One region of the Providencia stuartii genome, then DNA from elsewhere that is predicted to be linked to it. Evidence: predicted binding sites of a transcription regulator. Region 1 holds the regulator's gene; the other holds the start of a gene.
What was found. The regulator PhoB, encoded in region 1, activates phosphate uptake and scavenging genes when phosphate is short. The targets are predictions, from matches to a motif close to CTGTCATAAAACTGNCNNAT.
Positions count from the first base shown of each region.

Region 2: pstS (phosphate ABC transporter substrate-binding protein PstS) is a predicted target of PhoB. The motif match lies at 4,534-4,553, and genes of this name have one in related genera.

Region 1 covers NZ_CP119546.1:856,477-866,348, reverse strand. The annotation lists gene P2E05_RS03670 (hypothetical protein) at 79-699, shown strand; gene ggt (gamma-glutamyltransferase) at 936-2,702, shown strand; gene P2E05_RS03660 (hypothetical protein) at 3,032-4,048, shown strand; gene brnQ (branched-chain amino acid transport system II carrier protein) at 4,126-5,451, opposite strand; gene phoR (phosphate regulon sensor histidine kinase PhoR) at 6,160-7,473, opposite strand; gene phoB (phosphate regulon transcriptional regulator PhoB) at 7,495-8,184, opposite strand; gene sbcD (exonuclease subunit SbcD) at 8,501-9,718, shown strand; gene P2E05_RS03635 (AAA family ATPase) at 9,715-9,872, shown strand, end outside.
Region 2 covers NZ_CP119546.1:252,337-259,902, reverse strand. The annotation lists gene phoU (phosphate signaling complex protein PhoU) at 1-611, opposite strand, end outside; gene pstB (phosphate ABC transporter ATP-binding protein PstB) at 625-1,401, opposite strand; gene pstA (phosphate ABC transporter permease PstA) at 1,440-2,321, opposite strand; gene pstC (phosphate ABC transporter permease PstC) at 2,323-3,279, opposite strand; gene pstS (phosphate ABC transporter substrate-binding protein PstS) at 3,391-4,434, opposite strand; gene P2E05_RS01095 (hypothetical protein) at 4,954-5,874, opposite strand; gene envZ (two-component system sensor histidine kinase EnvZ) at 6,062-7,393, opposite strand; gene ompR (two-component system response regulator OmpR) at 7,390-7,566, opposite strand, start outside.

The DNA of each region.
Region 1 (9,872 bases):
AAATATCGTCATCATAGTCGTTATAATGATCTTTATAACAGCAATAAATATACGTAAGTCGATTAGGATAGGAATACAATGAAATTTAAAATGTTAGCTTCTCTTGCTATTGCAGCGACTTTCCTCGCTGGCTGCGATAATAACCAAACTGCTTCTGAAAGTAATTTCAAAAAGTCTATTCAAGATTATCTCGATACTAAACCGGCTATTTGTATTAATACAGGAGCCTTTCCTGCGGGGTTTTTAGCACAATCAAATGCGACAAAAATAGAACAATTAAACAGTTTAGTTGATGCTGGGCTATTAAATAAATCAGAAAAAGAAATTGTCATCAAGGATATGTGGGGCAAAGAAAAATCAGGTGAGGGCGTTGAATTTACACTGACTAATGAAGGTCAAAAATTCTTTGATGAAACCAAGGCTGAATTTTCAGGACGCGGGAGTTTCTGTACAGGTAAACTCGTTGTAACGGAAGTGACCAACTTTACTGAGCCAGCTGAACGTGGCGGGCAAAAAATTTCTATCGCTAACTTCAAACAAAAAATTGAAGATGTTGCGCCATGGGCTAAAAATGAAAAAGTCATCGCCGCATACCCACAAATCAAATCAGCCCAAGAACGCGCTGAAAAATCGCAGCAATCACCACTAGTGCTGACGAACAATGGTTGGATCCACATCGCATTATTCAATGCAAAATAAGTTAACTCACTTCGGTAGAGCTCTCGCCTAGGGCTCTACTCTTCCCTTCTCTAGGCTCGAGAATAAAATTTATTTCCTCTCATTTTAATCATATTCTCATACCGATCTCTCGGCCTGCTCATCTATTTTGTGCTATACATAAAATACACAATTGATTAACAAATCGACCCATTTAGTCATTTGTGTTACACAACATCATAATAACCCTATACTATTTTAATTATCGGGAGATACGAATGATAAAAACATCATGGCGCCCTTCTGCCTTATTACTTTCGCTACTTATCTCACCTCAGCTGTTTGCAGCCTCAGAGCCAGCAGTGGAAGCCAAAAAAGGGATGGTGGTATCTTCCCAGCACTTAGCCTCTCAAATTGGCGCTGATATTCTTAATTCAGGTGGGAATGCTGTCGATGCTGCCGTGGCTGTAGGTTACGCTCAAGCGGTCGTAAACCCATGCTGCGGTAATATTGGTGGAGGCGGTTTTATGACTCTCCACCTTGCTGATGGTAAAGATATTTTTATCAATTTCCGTGAAACTGCCCCTGATGCGGCTAGCGCCAATATGTACTTAGATAACAATGGCAACTTAATAGAAGGCGCAAGTCTTTACGGTTACTTAGCATCTGGCGTCCCCGGAACAGTAAAAGGGCTTGATTACGCGCTCGAAAAATACGGTTCAATGAGCCGCCAGCAAGTGATGGCACCCGCCATTAAATTAGCCCGAGAGGGCTTTGTTTTAACACGGGCGGATACCGATGTTCTCGATACAACCACTGAACGATTTAAGCAGGACCCTGAAGTCGCGCGTATCTTTTTAAAACCGGATGGTAGCCCTTTCCAACCCGGTGATTTGCTCGTTCAAACTGACCTAGCAAATACCCTCGAAAAAATTGCTAAAGAAGGCCCTAGCGCCTTTTATGAAGGAGAGATCCCGAAAATTGTTGAGGAAGCATCGAAAAAGAACGGCGGAATACTCACCGCTAAAGATTTCGCTAATTATACAATCACCGATACCACCCCTGTTAGCTGTACCTATCGCGGCTATAAGTTCATTTCAGCACCGCCACCAAGCTCAGGGGGAGTGACGATCTGCCAAACGCTCAACATCTTAGAAGGCTATGACCTCAAAGAAATGGGTTTTAACTCGGCAGAATATATCCATACACTAACTGAAGCGATGCGCCATGCCTATATGGATAGAAATACCTTCTTAGGCGACCCTGCCTTCGTTAAGAATCCAACGGATAAATTGTTAAGTAAAGCCTACGCTGACGAGCTACGCAAAGAGATCAAACCAGGTCAAGCGACACCATCAACACAAGTGCAGCCGGGTGTCGGGCCTCACGAAAAACCTGAAACCACTCACTACTCTGTGGTCGATGATAAAGGCAATGCGGTATCCACGACTTATACCATTAATGGTCGCTTCGGTTCTGTAGTCATCCCACCGGGTACGGGCTTTTTCTTAAATGATGAAATGGATGATTTCACGACTAAAGTTGGTGAAAAAAATCTGTATGGATTAGTCCAAGGGGAAAGAAATTCGATTGCTCCGGGTAAACGACCATTGTCATCAATGAGCCCAACCATCGTGACAAAAGATAGCAATGTATACCTTGTGCTAGGCTCTCCTGGCGGCTCACGGATCATATCCATCACATTACAAACTGCATTGAACATTATCGACCATGGCATGCCTCCTCAAGAAGCCGTTAATGCACCACGTATTCATCATCAATGGTTACCAGACGAGGTTTACTATGAAGAACGAGGAGTATCTAAAGATAGCTTAGCCTTACTCGATAAAATGGGCTATAAAATGGTTGAACAAACGCCATGGGGAGCTGCTGAGCTAATTATGGTGCCTGTGCCGGATGCGAAAGGCGCTAAAACAGACTCCTCAGGTAATGACGCAGCCGTCTCAGGTAAAGTTCGCCAAGGCTATATTTACGGTTCCAACGATGTTCGCCGTCCAGCAGGAAGTGCTGTTGGCGTGAATTAATCTTCTCCAAAAAAGCGGGAGCCATCCCGCTTTAGACTGCTGCCAAACCTATTATGTTTGGCAGCAAGTCGAATAGGTTATTGAAAATAAACGAGGAAAATCAATTTATTGATTTTCGGCTGATAACACAAAGTGGGGAAAAACCACGCTTTTATCCCACTTTGTCAACAACCTCAAGCGGGAGCCATCCCGCTTTTTAATATTAGAGATCAGAACATCCCTTTGCGGTTATTGATTCATCTTCCAAGAGGAACGTGTCTCTTTTTTTGAAAGACGCTTATTCAGCGTTTCATATAATTCCATAATATACAATTAACAAAGGAATTATTATGATCAACACATTTCCAAAAAACGAGGCTCCTTCCGCCCTTGTTTTCACTAATCATAATACTCGCTCAACGAAAAGTTCAGCAGACTCATCCCCTCAGAGATTACAGCCCAACCACGTTGACAGTATCAGCAATACAAATGAATCTTATACATTCCCATTAAATGGCCGTTTTATTCATTTTAATAAAGAAAAATTACTGACTGATTATCAACAGCATAGCAATTCCGAATTAATAAAAGGTGTTAGACGTGAACTTAAGGCACAACTTAAAAGTGTCAATAAATTAGATAGACTTAAACACCCGCAAAGAACCCTTAGAATGATGGATATACTCTCACACTTAAAACAACCGAAGAGTCATCAAGAAGGAAAAATTCATTCGCGATATCAATCAAACAACCAAATCGTTCAAATCCTGATGGAAGAAGGACGTCAGCAACATGCTCAGCTGGAAAGATCACTCGCTATAGCTAGGACTATCAATACAGCAGTGTGTGCTACGATTGAAGAATGGAGAGCCAATCACCAATCTACGGCCATTACGCTGACACCCGTAGAAATCGAACAAATAAAAAGTAAAGTGTTAGATGCGGTGATAACCAAATTTGAATTAACCGATGAACATATTAATTTAAAAGATAGTTCTCCCTACACCGCATATCATGTCGCAATGAATTCATATAATAAGGCGATTAAAACCATCGATTTTAATACACAAGGGCTCACAGAAAGCCAAAAGCGTGAAAATGCACAAAATATGACAAAAGAGATCAATACCATCATCACAACCCTTGGCAATAACATTATCAACCATGTGATGACAGAATTTGAAAACGGTAAGGTGTTCAATCTTCATAAAATTAAGCAGTACGCTTCAGAGGTCACCCAAGAACAGCTCAATCATCTAGCGCCTTGCGCCTCAACAAAATCAACAGCGAATATTCCTCAACCAACACAGCTTCAGTTCTCAACATACGGTATTCATGGGGAATATGATGAAATAACTGACGTGTAAGTCAATTTTACCGATAGCTTATATTTAACAGTAAAAAGGAGCCTAATGGCTCCTTTTTACTGTGAATCCTTTCGTCATTAAACAGGTTTATGCGCCTTACTTGGCTCAATCATTCGGTCACACACTGCCGCGACAGCTAACACAATCACAGAGGGCAACAGCCACGCTAAATCTTGCTGATATAGTGGGATAGCCGTCATCCAATCAGGAATATAGGTTTTCAAATGCTCAGAAGCTTTGGCAGCCCCCACTAACCCAACAATAAAACTGGTTAACATCGTAGGAGCAATGACCACACTTGGATTACGCCACCATTTCAATGTGAAGCTGAGTAAGATCAAAACAATACATGGAGGATAAATCGCGACAAGCACAGGCACTGAAAAGGCAATCAATTTACTCAAACCAAGGTTAGAGACCACCATGGAAAACACCCCCAGTATGAGTACTAATGTGCGATAAGAAATGGGGACATATCGACTAAAGAACTCTGCGCAAGCACAAGTCAGCCCAACAGCAGTCACCATACAGGCAACAAAAATCAGTACCGCAAGGAAAAAGCTACCGTAATTACCAAATGTATACTGAACATAGGCATGCAAAATATCCGCACCATCCTGTGGGTTTGGGATAATAGAAGCGCTATTTTCGCCCAATTTAAATAGGGATAGATAAACCAGTGTCAACAATAGACCCGCAATCAAACCTGCCCACATGGTATAGCGCGTCAACAACGACGAATTCTCAATACCGCGTGAACGGGCTGCATTAACGATAACGATACCGAACACCATTGCACCCAATGTGTCCATCGTTAGATAACCGTTAATGAAACCATTCGAAAATGCCATCTCTCGATATTCATCCGTTGATGGTATTGGTTGACCCGCTGGCCACAATACTGCCGCAACCCCTAAAATGGCCAAAGCAAGCATTTTGACCGGTGCCAATATATGCCCAACACTATCTAATAACTTGCCTGGATACAGTGAAATACCAATAACCAAAACAAAGTAAATTGCGCTGTAAATCAATAATGAGATGTCAGATTCACCACCCAATAATGGTGCAATACCCACTTTATAAGACACTGTAGCAGTACGTGGCGTGGCAAATAAAGGTCCCACAGAGAGGTAAGCGACAACCGCTAGCAATAAGCCTGCTGTTTTTCCTACTGGAGTACTCAGTGCCTCAATGCCCCCTCCAACTTTGGCTAATGCCACGACCGTTAAAACGGGGAGACCGACACCTGTAACAAGGAACCCTAATGCAGCCGTCCAAACTTGTTCACCTGCTTGTAAACCAACCATAGGCGGAAATATGATATTTCCAGCCCCCACAAAAAGCGCAAAGGTCATAAAACCTAAAGCAAGAATATCTCTGGATGTTAAACGATGAGCCATATTTTATGTTGAATCTATGTAACAATGTTAATAAATATAGAGTCACTAATAAGTAACTCTTTGAATTATAAGTGGCGGTATAGAATTCTAATTAACAAGATGATAAACAATACAATCTGTATGTTTTATCACATCAGGCAAGATTAAAAATCAAAAAACAGAAAAAATCGCCAATAACTGGCTACAAGTAAAACTTTTATAGGGAAAAAAGGCAAGAGCAAAGCGAAAAACAAGAATAAAACTCTAAAGTATTTTTTATAACTAGTGATTACTGTCAGTAAAGTAACAATATGCGCTATATGATTTGAATAAAAAACAACCAATAAACACTCAACTCTCCTTCGAGTTTAATGATATCTAATTCGAGATTGCTAGATAAAAATAGGCATTTCTGTAGTAATTGAGTATGTTTTTAATATAAATCAATGGAATATAGAAACATTGCCTCATATACCGAAAGAACGCCTAATATATAAAGACTGGCTTTCTAGAGTACAAGAACAGTAAAAGCGGCTGTATGCCGCTTCAGACGGCTGACAAACCTATGATGTTTGGCGACAAGTCGAGTAGGTTTTGAAAATAAACGAGGAAATCAATTTATTGATTTTCGGCTGATAACACAAAGCGGGAAAAACTACGTTTTTATCCCACTTTGTCAACAACCTCAAGCGGCTGTATGCCGCTTTTAGTCGGGTAATCATGACCTCTTTATGCTGTTTTATTCGCCTTTTTATCTACGACAATTAACACTGGCGGTAAGGTAAATGAGAATTCACTCCCCTTGCCTAACTGACTGGTTATCACTAACTGGCTGTTATGATGCTGCAAAGCATGCTTAACGATAGCAAGACCTAATCCCGTCCCCCCACCAGTTTGGCGAGACCTCGCTTTATCAACACGATAAAAACGTTCCGTTAAGCGAGGAATATGCTCTGCGGGGATCCCTGCACCATTATCTGTCACACTAAAGCGCGCGCCATTATGTGTTTTTTGCCAACCTACACGAATTGTCGTCCCTTCCGGTGTGTGCATAATGGCATTATAGACAAGGTTCGCTACCGCACTACGTAATTGCTCTTCATTACCATAAACACGTAACTTTTCATCCACTGAAAATACCAATTGCTGTCGGCCTTGGCTTAAACTTATTGCCTCCTGCTCTATCATTTTTAAAATGACCGGAATATTCACTTGTTCATCTAAATTGATATGAGGCGCGACTTCAATACGAGATAATTGCAGTAATTGTTTCACTAAATTATCCATCCGATGTGCTTGCTCTTGCATCACCATCAAGGCTTTTTTATTTGCCGGAGAAGTATTTTCTTGGTCTTCCAATACTTCAAGATAACCTTGAATGACTGTCAACGGTGTCCGTAGCTCATGACTAACGTTCGCAAAGAAATCTCTACGCGATTTTTCTAAGCGACGCTTTTCAGTGACATCACGAGCCACCATTAGGAGCTGGTCTTCGCTATAAGGCAAGATACGAAATTCGACAATAGCGCCACTGTTTAACTCTATCGTTAACGCTTGCTCATAATTTTGTAACGTGAAATACCGACTAAAGTCAGGATAGCGCAATAAATTAAAAATAGGTTGCCCGCTATCTTCCGGCCAACGAAAACCTAATAGGTGCTGGGCATGCCGATTACACCAAAAAATGTTACCTTCAAGAGTCATCATCACAACCGCATCCGGTAAAGACTCTGCCCCACTGCGAAAGCGTTTAATCAATTGGCCTAATTCACGACGGCGTTTACGGTTTCGTTGTTGAAGTTGGTAGATGCCATAAAATATGGGTTCCCACCCCCCTTTGCCATCAGGTGGAAGCATACTGCGATCAAGCCATAACCAATATGAAAGCTTCATCAGGTTATAGCTATGCCAAATTAAGGCCGCCGCCAATGAAATCACTAAAAGCCATGCTAGATGGCCGATGAAAATAGACAATATTAAGGCTGGTAAGATAAATAAAAACAGCCCCCAAACTAGCTGCTTCCATGATAAGCGTTCAAGCAAACTGGAATCTCCTGTTATTTCTCAGTAGCGCACTGAAAAGCGATAGCCAGTGCCACGAACCGTTTGAACCATTTTATCATGCCCTTCCGTCTCTAATGCTTTTCTGAGACGACGAATATGAACATCAACCGTTCTATCTTCAACATACACATTCGCCCCCCACACATAATTGAGTAACTGTTCACGGCTATATACGCGTTCGGGGTGAGTCATAAAGAAATGCAATAATTTATATTCCGTTGGCCCCATATCAATAGGCACATCGTTACTGCTAACGCGGTGAGACGTTGGGTCGAGTGTTAACCCATTCATTTCAATAATATCTTCAGTCGCCATTGGCGAAATACGGCGTAAAATGGCTTTTACTCGCGCGACTAACTCTTTAGGCGAAAAAGGCTTGATTAGATAGTCATCTGCACCAACTTCCAATCCCTTTACGCGATCTTCTTCTTCTCCCCTTGCTGTTAGCATCATCACAGGAACATCGCGAGTATCACTGTCACGTTTCATGTGCTTAATCACTTGAATACCGGATCCGCCTGGGATCATCCAATCCAATAGAACTAGGTCAGGTAATGGGTCAACCAACTGCGCAATCGCGGAATCATAATCATCAGCTTCAATAGACTGAAAACCATTCTGCTCCAGTACAAAACAAACCATTTCTCGGATGGGCGCTTCATCTTCAACAACTAGAATGCGTCTTGCCATGATTAATCCTGTAAATAAGAAGAGATTATTAAAAGTGAAACCATTATGCGTCACTTTTATGACAGAATTATGAATCCTGTCATCCAATGACACGACTCTTTTCTATATTAGTGGTAAATTGTCATTTTAGTGAAATAAACTTGTCATACATAATGCCGTGAATGGATTTATCTTCATACGGCATCATCATCTACTGGGCAATATGCCTAACATCTCTTCCCACTCAATTCGCTATTTGTTCTGATATTGCCATTAACGACCTCTAATAAGGTATACTCATCATCGCAACTCTATCAAGCAGCAGGAATCAGCCCTTATGCGTATCATTCATACCTCCGACTGGCACCTTGGCCAATATTTTTTCACCAAAAACCGAGCTGTTGAGCATCAACACTTTTTAACTTGGCTGATTGAGCAAGTTAAACAATACCAAGTGAATGCCGTGATCGTTGCCGGAGATATTTTTGACACAGGCTCCCCGCCTAGCTATGCGAGAGAACTTTACAACCAATTCGTTGTGTCACTCCAACAAACTGGCTGCCAGCTAGTCATACTGAGTGGTAATCATGATTCCGTTTCGGTCTTAAACGAAACCAGCTCGTTGCTTGCGTATTTAAATACCCAGGTTGTCACCTCTGGCAGCCATCCACAGGTGATCACCTTAAAAAATGCACAAGGCCAACCTGGGGCACTACTTTGTGCCATTCCTTTTCTACGACCAAGAGATATTCAATTGAGCGTGGCAGGACAAAGCAGCGAAGAAAAACAGCTATCACTACAGACCGCGATTAGCGAGTATTACCAAAATAGCTATCAACTAGCAGTACAACAACGGGCATCACTCGGATTAGATATCCCTATTATTGCCACTGGCCACCTAACGGTTGTCGGCGCCGAAGTGTCCGATTCTGTGCGCGATATCTATATTGGTAGCTTGGATGCATTCCCTTCCGGCGCATTTCCTCCTGCTGATTACATCGCATTAGGGCATATTCACCGCCCACAAACGATTGGGGGACAGCAACATATCCGTTACTCTGGCTCTCCTATTGCTCTAAGTTTTGATGAGGCTCAGCAACAAAAAAGTGTCTGTATGGTGGAGTTTGACGGCCATCAAATCTCACAAATTTGTCAGCTCCCTATTCCTCTATTTCAGCCACTACAAACATTAAAAGGCTCACTTGCTGACATTGAAAAGCAATTAAAGACATTAAAACATACGCCTGACACCCCACCTATTTGGTTAGATATTGAAGTCGCATCGCAAGACTATCTTGCGGATATCCAACAACGTATAGAGGTCTTAGTCAAGGATTTGCCTGTTGAGGTGGTTTTATTACGCCGTGCGCGTAAACAACAAGGTCAGTCTGTGACGATAGCCAATGAAACCTTAAATGAGCTCACTGTAGAAGAGGTTTTTTTACGTCGTTTAGCAGAGGAAGCGTTGGACGATAAAGAGAAGGAACAACGCCTATTATTACTCTTTAGGCAATCCTGCGAAGCACTACGCGCTGAATTAGAGGGAGACGCATGAAAATCTTGAGCTTACGTTTAAAAAATATTAACTCCCTTAAAGGCGAATGGAAAATAGACTTTACCCAAGAACCGTTTGCTAGTCAGGGACTGTTTGCGATTACTGGCCCAACAGGAGCAGGCAAAACAACATTGCTGGATGCTATTTGTTTGGC
Region 2 (7,566 bases), 610 kb from region 1:
TCTCCGATACGTTCAATCGAACGGGCACAGAACAATGCCGTTAATACACTTGGGATCGTCCTTGGATCTTCCATCATGTACGTCATCAGTTGACGTACTATTCCTTCGTATTCTTGGTCAACTTTTTCATCTTCTCGATAAATCCGAATCGCTTCTTCCAAATCCATTCGCGCAAAAGCATCAAGCACATCATGCAACATTTGTACCGTATGACGCCCTAATGACTCAAGGCTAACCAGCAAAGGTTGATGTTGATGAGAGAATTTTTCTAATGCTGTTTGGCAGATCTTATCGGCAACATCCCCAATTCGTTCGAGTTCAGCGATGGTTTTTGAAATAGCCATAATGAGGCGTAAGTCACTGGCTGTTGGCTGACGCTTAGCAATGATTTTCACGCACTCTTCGTCAATAGCCACTTCCATCATATTCACTTTATGGTCATTTTCGATAACTTCGCGCGCAAGAGCCTCATCCTGATTATGCATGGCAGTGATCGCTTTGGTGAGCTGTTCTTCAACCAGCCCTCCCATTGTCATCAATTCTGTATGGATATGTTCCAATTCAGCATTGAACTGCCCAGAAATATGTTTGTTGTGATTCAGCGTATCCATAATCGGCTCCCTATCAACCGTAACGACCTGTAATATAGTCTTCGGTTTGTTTCTTTTCAGGTGTGGTAAACATCTTGTCTGTGTCATTAAACTCAATCAACTCACCTAAATACATAAAGGCCGTATAATCCGAACAACGTGCAGCCTGTTGCATATTGTGAGTGACAATGACCACGGTATATTCAGATTTGAGTTCGCTGATCAACTCTTCAATACGCCCAGTTGAAATGGGGTCAAGGGCTGAACATGGCTCATCTAATAATAAAACTTCAGGGCGAATAGCGATACCACGAGCGATACACAAGCGCTGTTGCTGACCACCAGAAAGACTATAACCACTTTGATGCAGTTTATCTTTGGTTTCATTCCACAGCGCAGCTTTGGTTAACGCCCACTGAACACGTTCGTCCATCTCAACACGCGATAACTTTTCAAATAAACGGACACCAAAGGCAATGTTGTCATAAATAGACATCGGGAAGGGTGTTGGTTTTTGGAATACCATACCGACTTTGGCACGTAATAACGCGATATCTTGTTTATCAGTCAAAATATTTTGACCGTCTAGCAGAATCTCACCTTCTGCTCGCTGCTCACCGTACAGCTCATACATTTTATTAAAGGTACGCAGCAGCGTTGATTTACCGCAACCGGATGGGCCGATAAATGCGGTGACTTTGTTTTTTTCAATATCTAACGAGATATTTTTTAGTGCGTGGAATTTACCGTAATAAAAGTTAAGGTCACGTACTTGAATTTTACTGTTTGCGATCTGATTTGCATTAATCATGGCAACTTCTCTCTATAAATCTCTATTCAATCCGGGTGTTAGTGTTTTTTCTTAGCAAACACAACGCGTGCGATAATGTTAATTAACAGGACACATAGGGTGATTAATAGAACCCCTGCCCATGCCAGTTGTTGCCATTCCGAGAACGGACTCATCGCAAATTTAAAGATAGTCACAGGCAAGTTAGCAATTGGCTCACTCATATCTGTGCTCCAGAACTGATTCGACAAAGAAGTGAACAGTAATGGTGCGGTTTCACCCGCAATACGAGCAATCGCTAGCAAGATCCCTGTAATAATCCCGGATACAGATGCTTTAAGCGTAATAGATAAAATCATTTTCCATTTTGGCGTACCTAACGCATATGCGGCTTCACGCAAGCTATCCGGCACCAGTTTCAACATATTTTCCGTTGTGCGGATAACAATCGGAATCTGCAACAGTGCTAAAGCGATAACGCCTGCCCAGCCAGAGAAGTGCTGCATTTGTGCAACCACAATGGTATAGACAAACAGACCTACAACAATTGATGGTGCAGATAACAAAATATCATTAATGAAACGCGTTACAGAAGCGAGCCATGATTTACGGCCATACTCTGCCAAATAGATCCCTGCTAAGATACCTAAAGGGGTGCCTATCACCGTTGCCCACAGAATCAACAAGCCACTTCCGACGATGGCGTTAGCGAGGCCACCACCTTCAGTATTCGGTGGCGGAGTCATCTCTGTGAACAAGTTAAGGGACATCCCATCAATCCCTTTGGTCACCGTTGAAAATAAAATCCAAACCAGCCAGAACAGACCAAAGGCCATGGTTAACATTGAAACAAATAAGGCCATTCGGTTAATCTGACGACGCCATGCTTGACGACGGGCACGTTCTTTTTCGTTAATAACAAAATGTTGAGATGTCGACATATTAACGGCCCTCGTTCTTCGCTAAGCGCATAACCATGAGTTTTGATATCGCCAGAACAATGAAGGTGATAACAAAGAGAATTAACCCAAGTTCCATCAGTGCAGCAGTGTGTAATCCACTTTCTGCTTCGGCAAACTCATTCGCTAGTGCTGACGTAATACTGTTTCCTGGCATAAATAACGAGAAGCTATCCAGTTGATAAGTATTTCCGATGACAAAGGTCACCGCCATGGTTTCGCCAAGAGCACGGCCAAGGCCTAACATGACGCCACCAATCACACCATTACGGGTATAAGGTAAAACAATATTCCAGATCACTTCCCATGTGGTACAACCAATACCATATGCCGACTCTTTCATCATGACGGGTGTTTGTTCAAATACGTCACGCATAACGGAGGCAATGTAAGGAATGATCATAATGGCGAGGATAATCCCTGCCGCCAAAATACCAATCCCGAATGCAGGACCCGAGAAAAGCTCACCGACAATCGGGATACTTGACATCACATTGCCGACAGGCTCTTGGAAATATTCAGCAAACAGAGGCGCAAAAACAAATAGCCCCCACATACCGTAAACAATACTTGGAATTGCTGCGAGCAATTCAATCGCAATACCTAAAGGGCGTTTTAACCAGTTAGGAGCCAGTTCCGTTAAGAAAAGTGCAATACCAAAACTGACGGGTACAGCAATAATCAGGGCGATCAATGACGTCACAATGGTGCCATAAATTGGCACTAATGCCCCAAACTCCTCCGCGGGTGCATCCCATTCCTTAGTCCATAAAAACGAAAACCCAAATTTTTGCATACTCGGCCACGAGGCAAAAATAAGGGAAATAATGATGCCACCAAGCATTAACAAAGTGATTAGTGCGGCAATTTTTACCAATGCGCTAAATATCACATCGCCTGACTTGCTCGGTGCTTTAAATGCCGTTGTTTTCTCGGCCATGCGCTTTGTCTCATCCTACACCTACTTTATTAGTAGGATTTAGTTACTACGTCAGAAGGCGGATGTTAATCCTAAGCATCCGCCATCCATTGCCAACCCGAGGTTCACTGATTAAAACAGTGGTTTACCTTGGCTATCTTTAACTTCTGTTTTCCATGCTGCACGTATTGCTGTCACAACTTCTGCGGGTAGTACAGCGTAATCTAATGCTTCAGCTTGTTGACCACCTTTTTCGTAAGCCCAGTTAAAGAAGTCGAGCACCGCTTTTCCTTTTTCTGCATTCGCTTGATCTTTATGAACTAAGATAAATGTGGTGGATGTGATTGGCCATGCATTTTCACCATCACGGTTAGTCAGGTCTTGAGCGAATGACTTAGACCAGTCCACTTTTTTCGCTGCCGCACTGAAGCTTTCACCTGTTGGTGAAACCACCTTACCATCCGCTGAAACGAGTTTAGTATAAGCAAGATTATTCTGTTTTGCATAAGCATATTCAACATAACCGATAGAGCCTGGTAGACGTTGAACGAAGGCTGCAACGCCATCATTACCTTTACCACCTACGCTGTTTTTCGGCCAATTAACCGTTGAACCCGCACCGATGTCATTTTTCCAATTTGAACTCACTTTCGATAAATAGCTAGTGAAGACAAAAGTGGTACCGGAACCATCAGAACGTCTTACTACCGCAATATTTTGGTCTGGTAAGTTAACATCAGGGTTCAGCTTAGCAATTGCGGGGTCATTCCATTTGGTGATTTTGCCAAGATAGATGTCACCCAACGTCGTTCCGTCTAATGTCAATTGACCAGACTGGATACCTTTCACATTAACGGCCAAGACAACGCCGCCGATAACTGTTGGGAACTGGAACAGGCCATCTTGCTTCAATTTTTCATCAGTCAATGGCGCATCAGATGCACCGAAATCAACTGTTTTCGCATTAATTTGTTTAACGCCACCAGAAGAACCGATTCCCTGGTAGTTCACTTTATTACCTGTTTCTTTCTGATAAGAGTCCGCCCACTTAGCGTAAACAGGGGCAGGGAATGTTGCACCCGCGCCAGTTAAGCTTGTGGCAGCAAAAGAAGACATCGCAGTCATTGAAAGAGTTGCTGCCATTACGCTAGCTAAGGTTGTACGCATCATTTTCATAATCCCTCCGGGGATGTATAGAAACAATTAAGTGTAAATTGTTGGTGAAATGTCACGGTAGGAAAAATAGGACAATTTGATGACAACAACATGTCTGATTTATGACAGTTTTATGACAATTGATTATTTTAGCGTATTTATTGAAGCAAAGCGGAAGGCCAATAAAAAAAATTAACAATAAAATCAGATGGTAAGAAATATAATACTCGGCCAATCTGTCATGAGGCAAAAATGACACTCTGTCATAAAAAAGTCGCACAATTCTTTTTTGCCGCCTCTCAGGATCGATCAATACTGCTCTGCTCACCATAGCAAAAAGCGCATACACTTGTCATGAGGGGATAGATAACAGTTCATTGCAAGATACGCGCTTTATGATTTTCTAAGCGCTACAGCAAATAACGATGGTTAAACACCTAACAAGCAAACCGCCATGACGTGCCCATTGACGCGTAAAATGAGCACGTTAGCGACAATAATCGATCTTATATCCAATTTCAAAATACACATAGACCGACATTATTCTTTATTTGCTTTGTGCAGCATATACTCCTTAAGCTCAGCCAGCACTTGCTCCATACCGACTTTCTTTCCCTGAGTTTGAGAGGGCGTCGTCATTTTGTGGATGCCTTTCAGTGGCGGAGGGGGCGGTGGCGTATCGATTGAAGTCACTGAGGTTTCTTCAAGCCCCTCATACTTTTTGGCATTATTGATAAAAACTTGATGATTTTTCAGTTCTGCCAGCACTTGCGTCATACCGGTTTTCTCCCCCTGAGTTTGCGGAGCAACAGCCATTTTGCCAATGCCCAGAAACTTTGCCATCGGCGGAGGGGGCGGTGGCGTATCGGTTGGAGCCACTGAGGTCTCTTCAACTCCCTCACACTTTTTGGCATTATTGATAAAAACCTGATGGTTTTTTAGCTCCGCCAGCACTTGCGCCATGCCGGTTTTTTCCCCCTGAGTTTGCGGAGCAACAGTCATTTTGCCAATACCCAGAAACTTTGCCATCGGCGGAGGGGGCGGTGGCGTATCGGTTGAAGCCACTGCGTTTTTTTCAAGCCCCTCACGCTTTTTGGCATGATTGATAAAAGCCTGACAACTTTTTAGCTCCGCAAACACTTGCCCCATCCCTATTTTCCCTGCTTTTGTTGGTTGAGCAAGCGGAGTACCAAACTCAGGCATTGGCGGCGGTACTGGAATAGATAGCGGTGATTTTGATGTTGCCAATTGATGTTCCGGTGATTGGATAACCGCGGTCAGTTGTCGACCCCACGTCACCGGTGTAGCCACCTTTTTAGGTTCTTGAAAGAACCCTATTATGGTACATCGTGTACGCTTTATTTTTTGAAATAGGGCAGATTGGTCTCCCTTTCCTTCTATCCTCGCGCATGCATTTTGACTTTGAGAAGAACGGATCGTTTTAAAAAAATTAATCTGCATAGATTCACCCAATTATTTTATTTGGATCTATTATCCAAACGAAACAATTGCTGAGTCTTTTATATAACGATTATTTTATTTATAAACGGCATGTTTTATGAGGTAAATAATTAGGAATGAATACAATTTAAGAATATTTTAGTTAAAGAGATGAGATAGGCTGACAGCTCATTTCACTAACAGCCTGTTATTCTTCTTTTTCTTTCAATGGTAACAGCGCGCGAATGGCAAAACCCCCCCGTTCGCTTTTATGAATTTCGATACTGCCCTCATGGGCGTCGACAATACGGCGGATAATCGCTAAGCCAAGGCCTGTTCCCTTATTGCTACGCGCTTTTTCCCCTTGCACAAACGGTTGAAAGAGACGTTGGATATCCTCTTCCTTAATTCCTGCACCATCATCTTCCACTTGGAACCAGACTGAGTCTTCGTTTTTACCACTGCTGACTTTAATCCAACCATTACCATAACGATAGGCATTCACGATCATATTCGTAATTGCCCGCTTAATCGCCAATGGATTGGCATTCACAATCAGATTACCTGGCTCAAATGCCGTTTCAATTTCACCTGTAACACTGCTTTCCGCGGTGACGGCTTCATTTAAGATTGCATTCAGGTCACAGAACTCCATATTCATTTCTTGACCGGTCTTCAGGTAGTCCATGAATTGACCAATGATCGCATCGCACTCTTCAATATCTTTATTGATGGATTCAGCAAGATAACCATCTTCTGGACTCATCATTTCCGTCGCTAAACGTATGCGTGTTAATGGTGTACGGAGGTCGTGGCTGACCCCTGCCATTAATATAGTACGGTCATTTTCAAGTGTTTTGATGCCGGCTGCCATATGGTTAAAGGAGCGAATTGCGGCTCTTACCTCTGCGGCGCCTTTTTCCTGCATAGCAGGCAGAATAACCCCTTTACCTACTTGACCAGCATGGTATTCAAGCTCCAGTAAGGGTTTATTTTGATAACGGATATAGAGCCAAACACCGGCAAAAATAAACAGAAAGATTGCTAATGTATAACGGAATACTAGCGAGAATTGGTTTTGCCCTATTTCGGTCAAAGGTACCCGTACCCAGATATCGGGGGCAAGATAAGACGTTAGCCAAAGAATAGGATATTCGCGGCCAAGTTCTAAACGGACTTTAGCTTCACCGCCAATATATTCAGACATGTTTTCACTGAGGAAATCATATTCTTTAGCCCAATTTAAGCCTTCTTCCATGGCAGCTGATTGGGCATAAAATGTGATCCCTAACTCATTATAAATCTTTTTACGCAATGCAGGAGAAACCCGCACAGTGGTTCCATCTTGCAGCACCATCTTTTCCGTCATTAAAGTTCGTACTTCATAAGCCAGTACTTTATTAAACTGTTGCAAACTTGGCATCACAACAAAGTTCAATACCACCATATAGCTGGTGACAAGGCTGGCAAACAATAAGGCAACGAACAAAAATAACGAACGAGAAAATGTACTACGGCGAGAGAACCTCAATCGCTTCATGCTTTACTACCGTCCGGTACAAACACGTAACCCAGTCCCCAAACTGTTTGGATATAGCGGGGATGAGCAGGATCTTCTTCAACCATACGGCGTAAACGTGAGATTTGCACGTCAATTGAACGTTCCATCGCACTGTATTCACGGCCTCTCGCCAAGCTCATCAGCTTATCACG